Regions from separate parts of the Mesorhizobium sp. SEMIA396 genome, predicted to be linked through region 2. Evidence: riboswitches for the same ligand, from Rfam matches in the RefSeq annotation. Region 2 holds a riboswitch; the other holds the start of a gene.
What was found. Region 2 has a riboswitch for thiamine pyrophosphate ahead of thiB (thiamine ABC transporter substrate binding subunit). Riboswitches for the same ligand answer to the same signal wherever they lie in the genome.
Positions count from the first base shown of each region.

Region 1 (5,686 bases), on a different contig from region 2:
TGCCTGGAGATAGGCTTCGCTCGAAGAGATCAGTGTCGTGTGCTCGTCAGGCACGCCGTAATCGGCATAGACGAAGCTGCGTTGTTTGACGCCCTTGAGCTCGGCGTCGACACCCTCCCAGGTCGAGACTTCGAGCGTGAAATCGACCGAACCATTGGCCAGCGCCTCATAGGCTGAGGTGCCGAGCGTCACCGTCTCGAAATTGCCCTTGCCGCCATCATGGCGGATGATGGTCGATATCAGGGCGTTTTCCCAGGCGCTGCCGAAGCCGCCATAGGTCAGGCCGTCGAGGTTTCTCGGGCTTACGATCTCGCTGCGGGCCGCATTGAAGACCACGCGGCCGGTTTCCGATTGCACCACCGCATAGACGCCCTTCAGGTCCGCTCCGGCGGTTCTCTGGGTGAACAGGCTGATGGTGCCGTTGATGCCGAAATCGGCGACGCGATTTGCAACCAGCGTGCCCGCACCGGTATCGCTGTAAGGCAGGATGTCGACCTCGAGCCCGGCCTCGCGATAGAAGCCCTTGTCGCGGGCGACGAACAGTCCGATGTGGTTGGTGTTGACAGTCCAGTCGAGGGCAACGGTGACCTTTTGTGCCGATTGTGCTTGGGCTCGCCCCGATCCGGCAACGAGCGGAAGGCCTGTGGCAAGGGTCAGCAACAAGGCCTGCCGGCGCGTCAAGTCAGTCATGATCGTGTCCTTTGGATGGGGTGGCGTTGAGGATGATGTCGAGAATCTCGGCCTCGAGCGTACTTGCCTGGCGCGCGGCATCGCCGCCAAGGCTGCGCGGGCGCGGCAGCGGCACCTTGATTTCACGCACGATGCGGGCCGGGCGCGCCGACAGCAGATAGATGCGGTCGGACAGGAACACGGCTTCGCGCACGTCATGGGTGATCAGGAGCGCCGTCCAGCGATGATGCCGCCACATCTGTTCCAGCCAGCGCTGCATGGCCGTGCGGGTCAGCGCGTCGAGCGCGCCGAACGGCTCGTCGAGCAAAAGCATGTCGCGTTGCTGCACCACCGTGCGCAGCAAGGCCGCGCGCTGGCGCATACCGCCGGACAGTTGCGCTGGAAAATGCCGCTCGAAGCCGGCAAGCCCGAATTCGGCAAACAACGGCGCAACGCGCGCCCGCGCCGCCTGTCTCCTCATGCCTTGCACTTCGAGCCCGAGCGTTGCGTTGTCGAGGATGCGCCGCCACGGCATCAGCGCGTCACGCTGCGGCATGAAAGCGAAATGCCTGCCGTGGTCGTCGAGCGGCGCGCCGTCAAACAACATCTCGCCCTCGCCATGCTCGGCGCCGGTCAGAAGCTGGAAGAGTGTCGATTTGCCGGCGCCCGAGGGTCCAAGGATCGAGACGAATTCACCAGCGCCGACGCTAAGCGAAATATCGGCCAGCACGTCGAGCCCACCGAACGCCTTGCGCACATACCGCAGTTCGAGCCGGCTCATCGCCAGGGCCCCTTCCCGACGGTTTCCTTGCCGGCCCGCTCCCAGGGCATCGCAAGGCGCTGCAGCAGTACAGTCAACCCGAACAGGACAAGGGTCAGGGCAGCGCTCACTCCGACGGCGGCAAGAACCAGGTCAGGACGGAAATTGTTCTTGGCGTTGAGCATGTAGATGCCCAGCCCCTTCGCGGCCCCCGCATATTCGGCGAAGATCGCGCCGACCACGGCGTAGGTGATGGAGATCCTCAAACCAGCGAAGAAATAGGGCAGCGCCGAAGGCAGCCGTGCCAGCACGAAGATGCGCCAGCGCCCTGCCCCCATGGCGCGCAGCATTTGCCCGATCTCGGCCTCGGTCGACTCATAACCCTCGACCAATGCAACCAGCATCGGAAAGAAGGTAACCAGCGCCACCAGCATGATCTTGGGCGCCAGCCCGAAGCCGAACCAGAGCACCACCAGCGGCGCGATCGCCACCAGCGGCAAGGTCTGGCTGACGATTAAGACAGGAAACAGCGCACGCCGCAGCGGCTGGAAGAAGTCGACCAGCATCGACAGCACGAAGGCAGCGCTGAGCGAACAGGCAAAGCCGAGCAGCGTGGCGCCGATGGTCGGAATGGCGTTGTCGGCCAGCGCCTGGCGATTGAGCAGCGCTTGCTCGAAAACGCGCGACGGCGCCGGCAGTGTCGTCGGCCTGATGCCGGAATAGGTGGCATAAAGCTCCCACGCCAGCAGGAGCAAACCGACCGAGATCATGGCCGGCATTGCCTTGACAAGAAGGCTCGCGATCGGGCGCGAAGCGACTGATGATGTGGCCACGGGAGACAACCTTTGACGGCAGCGCGAAAGCGCGGCTGGTTCAGACAGCCGACGGGCTGTTGGCCGAGACCGTGACGTCGAGGGTTACGTGGCCGGCGCCTGGTCCGAAGCGGCAGAAGGCCTCGTCCAGCGCCGAAAAGATCGCACCGGCATCACCGCGCAGTTTCGTGCAGAAATGCTTGGAACGCTCATAGACGCCGGACTGCTTGAGAAAATCGATGCAGCCGTAGATCTCGTCCATGTGGTCGTCGGTGCCCATCACATAGAGCGAGAACTGCGCCGCCGCCGGCTGGCCGGTGGCAGCAGCATTGCGCACCGCCGCAATGGCCGCATCCTTGCGCGGGCCGAGTGGCCCGACAGGCCCGCCAAGTGCATCGGAGCGGCAGATCGGGTCATCCGGCTCGCCAGGGCACCCGCGCGAGATGGCGGCCGACAACACGCAATGTTTGCCGCTGCGTGCCGCCGCCACGAAGAGGTCGCGCATGGCGGGAAACAGCACTTCGGGCGGCCCGACCAGCAAGGTCGAGATGTCGTCGGTCTCGATCCTGAGCTTGTCGCGCCAGGGATCGAGCGCACCGAGCGCGCCAAGAATGACACCGACGAATTCGTCGGTCATGGGGTATAGGGAAATCTGTGCGCCTGAAAACATCGCCCGCCTCGCTCCGCTGGTATTACCCAGATCAGCTTCTAGGGTCTGTGGGCTTGCCGCCCCCGTCTCAGCCCCGACCGTACGGAGCACCCCTGTGGATGTGCGCCTTAAAGCATCATTCGAGTTCAAGGGAAAGCCGTTTTTTCAGAGCACTGCGCCAAAAGCATTGCGCCAGTCACGGTGCGCCTGAGCGGAATTTTGTCGGGAACCTTCGCCGCCGCGACCGGTTGTCCCCACAGTCGCAACGCGATCACTTTCGTAGAAAACAAGCGACGACTTCACAGAAATGGAGACAAACCATGTTCATGAAAATCCTCGCAGCTTCGGTTCTCACCATTGGTCTGGCCACGTCAGCCATGGCGCAAAGCGCCGGCAGCAACAACGCAAATGGAAGCGGCAGCGGCAAATCGGTGACGGTTGAGCCGAACACGCCGGCTTCACCGAATACGGTCGAGCCGGACACTGTCGACCCGGGCACGACCAACAGCACGACTGGCACGGTAGGGGACATGAATTCGAACGCGGATCAGAATTGCCCGACCAACCCGCAAGGCGCGCAGACGGACGCCGATGGTAACGCGACGGCGCCAACGGTAAACGATAATAATTGTGGCAAGTAACCGCACACGGATGAAGCCGCTGGGCATCGCCCAGCGGCTTCATCCGTTTCTCTGGTCCGCAGCACTCGTTTTGCCGAACAGCCGGATTTGTGGAGCGGGTTTTCCGGCGGGCGGGCGCAAAAACAGGTGTTTTGAATTGAGCAGCCGTTTGAGCACTCTACCGTAGGTAAAATACAGGACCCGACCGTTGGCGAGATCGAATTCCACTGTTCCCCACCGCCTGACCGGAGCCTTTCCTGTGCAAGGCCCCAGCCTTCTGATCTGGAATCCCAGTCTGATTTTGCGCGTTCCGATTTCAAGATAGATGCCTGGCAGAAGGCCGAGCACATGCCATAGCCGTACAACATGCTCGACCGACATGGCCGGCGAGATTATCAGGTGGCTGGGCTGAAGCCGTGCCCAGACGAAGTCGCCTTTCGGCTGCGGCATTCCTGACAACAGCCCCCGGCAGTAGGCCGGCACCGCCTCGCTCACCAGAATCCGCATAGCGGTTGCCGTGCTGTCGACCAAGGCTTCTCTCGAGGTCCAGTCAGCTTCGGAAAACGGCACCTGCCCGAGAATGTCACCCTCGTCAAAACCGGCGGACATCTTGTGGAGCGTGACGCCGCCATGAGCCGCACACCGGCCGTCCACGGCCAAGCGCTGGGTCGGATGTGGCCCTCGATAGTCGGGGAGCAGCGCCGGGTGGAGGTTGACCCCGCCTTTGGAAAAATGGCCAAGAACCTCTTGAGGGATCAAGACAGGCAAAGTGTAGCAGACCAGCACATCGGCGCGGAGGTCAGACAATTGGCGACCAAGCGCATTCCAATCGTAAGGGCGGCCAAATTCGATCAACTTGACAGTCGTGTTACCGACAAACCGCCTGAGCAGCAGCTTGCGTTGAAGCCTTCGTCGGAAATTGCCGATGCTGAAACCGGTGGGACGACGCCGGAACCCGGGCACGATGATCGCGCCAATTGCATTTCCAGCCTCTAGCCAGCCGGCGAGCAGAGGCCCCGTATGGTTAGAGATATCGAGGACAAAAACGGCTGTGATCGGCTCCGAGTGATCGGTCGATTCGATCGGCCTCATCTTCGGCGGCTCAAACGGGCCGACAGATCAGGGCGAGCTTGTCAGGTCGGCTGAGTGGAAGGCGATGCCAAGGCAGTGACAACCGAAAGACGCTCGCGTTTTACAAACACTGGCTTTTCGCAGATTTTCTTCACGGCCCGTCTCCCGAAATCAGCTCTTCCTGCGCAATTGGACTGCGATACGGCAGGCTGTCAACCACCTGACCGTGTTTGCCTACCGCATCCGCATTCGCCGTTGACGAAGGCGTTCGAAGAGCGCTCGGATATTGTGAAAGCTCAATGGCCGACGCGACACGGTGCGCTGACTGAAAGGGGTTTGGATGCGATGACCTGCTCGACGACACCGTCGAGCAGCAATGCAGGGCAAATCGCAGTTGCGAATCTACGAAACCGCCGTCTCGCGAACCGGCAGCTTCCAGCCTGGCCTGACGAAGTGGCAGGTGTATCCGTTGGGATACTTCTCCAGATAGTCCTGATGCTCGGGCTCGGCTTCCCAGAACGGACCAACGGGTGCGACTTCGGTGATGACCTTGCCCGGCCACAGGCCCGAGGCATCGACATCGGCGATGGTGTCCTCGGCGACGCGCTTCTGTTCGTCGCTGGTGTAATAGATCGCCGAGCGATAACTCGTCCCGACATCGTTGCCCTGGCGGTTGCGGGTCGTCGGATCGTGGATCTGGAAAAAGCGTTCCAGCAGCGTGCGATAGCTTATGATGGCCGGATCGAAATTGATCTCGATGGCTTCGGCGTGGGTGCCGTGGTTGCGGTAGGTGGCGTTGGGCACGTCGCCGCCGCTGTAGCCGACACGGGTGGAGATGACGCCGGGATAGCGCCGTATCAAATCCTGCATGCCCCAGAAACAGCCGCCGGCAAGGACTGCACGTTCGGTCGAAGTCGCCATGTCACGTCTCCTCAAAAGCAATTCCAGGAAAAGTGTGTAGCGGTTTTCCGTCTGGAATTGCGTGAAAGCAAGTGGTCTCGCCATAAATGGGCATTGTCACCTGCTTCGTCCAGCGGACGCGGTGGATCTACCTCAATTGCTCGGTTGGGCGAGGCTGTCGATCAAACCCGGTAGCTTCATGCCA
Region 1 is NZ_JANIFC010000001.1:691,037-696,722, reverse strand. It holds gene NP503_RS03515 (ABC transporter substrate-binding protein) at 1-690, opposite strand, end outside; gene NP503_RS03510 (ABC transporter ATP-binding protein) at 683-1,450, opposite strand; gene NP503_RS03505 (ABC transporter permease) at 1,447-2,208, opposite strand; gene NP503_RS03500 (YkoF family thiamine/hydroxymethylpyrimidine-binding protein) at 2,303-2,911, opposite strand; TPP riboswitch at 2,902-3,015, opposite strand; gene NP503_RS03495 (hypothetical protein) at 3,211-3,531, shown strand; gene NP503_RS03490 (formyltransferase family protein) at 3,571-4,602, opposite strand; gene msrA (peptide-methionine (S)-S-oxide reductase MsrA) at 4,984-5,502, opposite strand; gene NP503_RS03480 (glycosyltransferase family 39 protein) at 5,635-5,686, opposite strand, start outside.
Region 1: another riboswitch for thiamine pyrophosphate. It lies ahead of NP503_RS03500 (YkoF family thiamine/hydroxymethylpyrimidine-binding protein); the one in region 2 lies ahead of thiB (thiamine ABC transporter substrate binding subunit).

Region 2 (5,686 bases):
GCTTCCTTTCGGGTCCCGGCGCATGACCACGAAAATCGGGGGCGATCTTCGGAACGTGTCATGCGCTATCTCAAACTGCTGCTGCATCCGTTGCCCGTCCCTTAGGGCGGGCGGCGGATACTGCAGGCAAATCACGGCCTGTGCCGGACCGGTAGGGCGACCTAGCCACACTCCCCCGGTCATGGCAAGCAAACGCCACATCGCCTGGAGCCGGTTTGACCGTAAATTATGTCCGCTTCCGGGCAACATCGCGTGATGTGGAATATCCAGCACCCGCGCCGATATAGCGCCGGAACGCCTCCGGACCAGCCCCGGTAAAGAAATCATCAGCCTTGCCGGTTGCGGCCACCAACCCATTGTCGACAAACACCATGTGCTCGCCGATGCGGCGTGCATCCTCGGGCTGGTGGGTGACAAATAGCACCGTCATGGCGCGTTCGGCATGAACGGCAGCAACCAGATTCAGCATCTCGTCGCGCAAAGCGGGTCCGAGCGAAGCGAATGGCTCGTCGAGCAGCAACACCGGTCGGTCGCGCACCAGCACGCGGGCCAGTGCGACGCGCTGGCGTTCGCCCCCGGAGAGCTCGCGCGGCAGGCGTTTCTCCTTGCCCGCGAGACCGGTGCGCGCAAGCGCCTCGGCGACCGCGGCGCGGTCCGCCTCGGTCAGTCCCAGGGAGGGCGAGCGACCGAGCCCGACATTCTGCTCGACGGAAAGATGCGCGAAGAGATTGTTCTCCTGGAACACCATCGACACCGGCCGCGCCGAGGCCGGCTCGGCGCTGACATCGGCCCCGCCGATCAGCACGCGGCCCGACTGTGGGGTCTCGAAGCCGGCGACCAGATTGAGCAGCGTCGACTTGCCCGAACCGCTCGGACCCATGATGGCGGTGATCTTCGCCGTGGCGAACTCGACGTCGAAGACAAGTGGCACCTCACCATAACTGAACGACACCTTGTCCAGCCGCACCGGCGCGCCCTTCTCGAGCCTGCTGGCCGCCCTCTCACGCATCGCGGACCTTCTCCCTTCCCAGCCAGTGCGCCGCCACGATCAACGCGAGACAGACGAGGCCGAGCAGCAGTGCCAGGCCGGCGGCATCCTCGGTGCGGTAGCTGCCCATCCGTGCCAGAAGAAGGTAGGGCAATGTCTGCACGGAATCACTGCCGAACAGGGCAATGACACCGAGATCGCCCAGCGACAGCGCCATGGCGAAAGCGAAGGCCGTGGCGAGCGGGCGCCGCAGCGACGGCCAGTCGACCAGCATCAGCCGGTTCCAGCCCGCAATGCCGAGCTGTGCGCAGAGCCGTTCGTGACGCTCGCTCGCCGCATCATAGGCGGGACGCACGGCGCGCAGGGCGAATGGCATCGCCATCACCGCGTTGACGGTGACGACCATGACCGGGGCGATGGCAAAGACATCGCCGGCATGGCGCAGCAACAGGAACCAGCCGGCGCCGACGACGATCGGCGGCACGACAAGGACAAAGCCGGCGCCTGTATCGGCAGCGTGTTCGAGCAGTGTCTTTGCGCCGGCACGGCGGTTCAGCGCCAGTGCCCGCCGCGCCATGGTCAGCGCCAGCGACAGCATCACCGAGAGCAGTGCCGACAGGAAGGCCAGCACCACGCTGGTCAGCGTTGCCTGCCGGACAGTGGCCTCACCGGCCAACCGGCCGAGATCCGCACCCAACCCGGCCATCACGGTTGCCGCCATCGGCCCAACGACGAACAGCAGCGCCAGGATGATGAGTAGCGCGTTCAACCAGGTCTCGCTCCGATGGACTGAGAGATACCGACGTTGCGCGACCGGCAAATTGGTGTCGCCGACCACATTGGCGCCCAGGCGCGTCAGGGCCAGCACAACGATAAAGGTCAGGGCAATCTGCAACAGCGTCAGTGTAACGGCCCGCGCGGGATCGAAATCAAAGCGCAGCGCCTGGTAGATGCCGACCTCCAGCGTCGTCGCGGCCGGCCCGCCGCCGAGCGTCAGCACGATCGTGAAGGATGTGATGCAGAGCATGAACACAAGCCCGGCGACGCCGGGCAATGCGGCGCGCAGCGTTGGCCATTCGATCAGCCGGAACGCCGGCCGCGCCGCCATGCCGAGTTGGCTCGCCAACCGCCATTGGTCGGCCGGTATGGTCTGCAGCGCCTCGAGGAACAGCCGCGTCGCCAGCGGCAGGTTGAAGAAGACATGGGCGACGAGGATGCCGGACAGGCCATAGATACCCGGCCAGCTTCCGCCGCCGATCAGGGCAAGCACGCCGGCGAAATAGCCGGCACGGCCATAAAGCGCCAGAATGCCGAGCGCTGCGACAATAGCCGGCAGCGCCAACGGCACGGCGAAGATCTGCAGGATGAAGGCGCGGCCGAAGAAACGTGGATGTCGCGACAGAGCCCGCGCCACGAACAGCGCCGGGATGGCCGAAAGCAGCGTCGAGAGCGCCGCTTGCCAGAGCGTGAAGCGAATGACGCGAAGCAGATAGGGATCGAAGGCTGCCCAGGCGCCCGAGAAATCGTGGGCGCCCTCGAAAAGCAGGCCGGCAAACGCGCCGCCGATCAGCAGCGCGATCGCGGCAAGCGCGACAATGCCGGCGCTGACGCGGGGATCGGCTGGATGGCGCGTACGCATCTCGCGCTATCCAACCCTGCGACGGGTATTGATCGAGGGGAATATCTGGCGAAGGCCCAGCCCACCCCCCTCTGTCCTACCGGACATCTCCCCCTCAAGGGGGGAGATTGCGCACTCAGCCGCCTTCGCTATTCTCAAGAGTGGCAGGACTAAGAGAGGCGATAAAGCTGCCGATATCCCCCCCTGAGGGGGAGATGGCCGGCAGGCCAGAGGGGGGCGGCTTGGCGCAAACATGCGACGCGGCTCGCGCCCTACTTGCTCATCACCGCAAGCCATTCATCGACCCAGGCCTTGCGATTGGCAGCGACCTCTTGCGGGCTGAACAGCAAGGTCTTGGTCGGCTTGACCAGTTTATCAAAGGCCGGATTGAGCGGCTTGTCGGTCTTGCCGGCCGGGAACATCCAGTTGGTCTCGGGAATGGCATCCTGGAATTTAGGCCCGGTCATGAAGGCCATAAACTTGGCCGCCAGCGGATTCTTGGCTCCCGTCGTGGTGATACCCGCCACCTCGATCTGCAGATACTCGCCCTCCTCGAAGGAGGCCGCCTGGTAGCGCCCGGTGTTCTCGGCGATCATGTGATAGGCCGGCGACGTCGTGTAGGACAGCACCATCGGCGCCTCGCCCTTGGTGAACAGCCCATAGGCCTCGCTCCAGCCCGGCGTCACGGTCAGCACCTTCGGCTTGAGCTTGGCCCAGGCCTCCGGCGCCTTGTCGCCATAAACCGACTTGACCCACAGAAGCAGGCCGAGGCCCGGCGTCGAGGTGCGTGGATCCTGGATGACGATCTTGTCGTCGGCACTGCCTTCGACCAGCTCTTTCAGGCTTTTCGGCGGGTTCTTCAGCTTCTCGGTGTCGTAGACGACAGCGAAATAGCCGTAGTCAAAGGGGACAAAAGTATCGTCGCTCCAGCCACCCGGCACGTTGACATCAGTTACGCCGCCATGCGGCGCGAACAAGCCTGAGGCCTTGGCATCGGCGGTGAGATTGGTGTCGAGGCCAAGCACGATATCGGCCTTGGTCGATGCGCCTTCCAATCTGACGCGGTTGAGCAACGCGACGCCGTCGGCGACCGAGACGAACTCGACATCGCAGCCGCATTCGGCCTCGAACGCCTTCTTCACCACGGGACCCGGACCCCAGTCGGCGGTAAAACTCTCATAGGTGTAGACGGTGAGCTTGTCCTTGGCCAAGGCCGGTCCGGACAAGGCCACGACCGTTGCTGAAACAAGAGCGTATAAAAGCGTGCGCATCGGCGCCTCCTTCGTTCGAATTGAAAGGAATTGAGGCGTCGGACTGTCCGAAACGTCTAATCCCTCCGCCGGTACAAACCGGATCAGGTTCAGCGGGTTGGCGAGACTGCCTCTCAGCCGGTCCGCGAAGATCGCGTCCGGCACCCCGTTAGAGCGTTTCGACACATAGGCCGGGCCGATCCGCCACGCAAGTGGGAGTTTGCCGCCTTCCGTTTCCCGTGCCGGGCTGGTAAGGGCCACACGATATGAGCACATTCACCATCCTGCTTGGCGGCGATCTCATCCGCACGCCACGGCTCGACCGTCAGGTCGAAGGCTCCCGCGTCATCGCCGCCGACGCCGGCATCGGCCATGCACGGCTGCTCGGCCTTGTCCCGGAGCTGTGGGTGGGTGATTTTGATTCCGTGCCAGCCAAGCTGCCTGACGATCTCGCTTCCGTGCCTCGCCGGACCTTCCCGGCGGAAAAGGACCAGACCGATGGCGAACTGGCCATCGCCGCCGCACTCGAGCGCGGCGCGACCCGCCTGGTGCTAGCAGGTGCTTTCGGCGGCAAGCGAGCCGACCACGCTTTCCTGCATCTGGCGCTTGCCTTGCGCCTGGCCGAAGCAGGGACCGATGTGCTCCTGACCAGCGGCGCCCAGGAAGGCATTCCCCTGCTGCGCGGAACGGCCGGCTTCGACTATGCCGATGGCACGCTGTTTTCGGTGCTCGGCTTTTCCGAGCTTGCCGGGTTGACCGTCACCGGCGCCAAATGGCCGCTGAACCACGTCAAGGTGGCCTTCGGTTCGTCGCTGACCATTTCCAACGAGATCAAGGGCCGCCTCGAAATCGCGCTCGGCCATGGCCGCGCGATGCTGCTCGCTCATCCCTATCCCTTACCTGAAAGCTGACATGGCCCCGCCTCTTCTCAACCTCGACGGGATAAAACTGACCTTCGGCGGCACGCCGCTGCTCGACGGCGCCGCCTTGACGGCTTCGGCCGGCGACAAGATCGCACTGGTCGGCCGCAACGGGTCGGGCAAGTCGACCCTGCTGAAGATCGCCGCTGGCCTGATCGAGCCGCAGGACGGCGAGGTGTTCCGCCAGCCTTCGGCAACTGTCCGCTATTTGCCGCAGATGCCCGACATGGAGGGCTTTGCCACTGTCCGCGCCTATGTCGAGGCCGGGCTTGGCCCTGCCGACGATCCCTACCGCGCCAGCTATCTGATGGAGCATCTCGGACTGTCGGGTGAGGAACGTCCGAACGATCTGTCGGGCGGCGAGGCGAGGCGTGCTGCCCTTGCCCGCGTCATGGCGCCGGAGCCAGACATCCTGCTGCTCGATGAGCCGACCAATCATCTCGACCTCTCGGTCATCGAATGGCTGGAAGAAGAACTCATCCGCACCTCCTCGGCACTGATCGTCATCTCGCACGACCGCCGCTTTCTCGAACGTGTGTCGCGCGCCACCATCTGGCTCGATCGCGGCCAGACCCGCAGGCTGGACAAGGGCTTTGGCCATTTCGAGGAATGGCGCGACCTAGTCCTGGAGGAAGAAGAGCGCGAGCAGCATAAACTCGGCCGCCAGATCGTTCGCGAAGAGCATTGGCTGCGCTACGGCGTGACGGCGCGGCGCAAGCGAAACATGCGCCGGCTCGGCGAGTTGCAGACCATGCGCCAGCGTTTTCGCGGCCATCGCGGTGCCGAAGGGTCGGCGACCATGGTGGCGAGCGACGCCGCCGAGTCCGGCAAGCTGGTGATCGAGGCGAAGAACATCGAGAAGAGCTTTGGCGATCTAACCGTGGTCAAGGGGTTTTCGACCCGCATCCAG
Region 2 is NZ_JANIFC010000008.1:168,669-174,354, forward strand. It holds gene thiQ (thiamine ABC transporter ATP-binding protein) at 227-1,009, opposite strand; gene thiP (thiamine/thiamine pyrophosphate ABC transporter permease) at 1,002-2,627, opposite strand; gene thiB (thiamine ABC transporter substrate binding subunit) at 2,879-3,877, opposite strand; TPP riboswitch at 3,921-4,035, opposite strand; gene NP503_RS20185 (thiamine diphosphokinase) at 4,123-4,767, shown strand; gene NP503_RS20190 (ABC-F family ATP-binding cassette domain-containing protein) at 4,769-5,686, shown strand, end outside.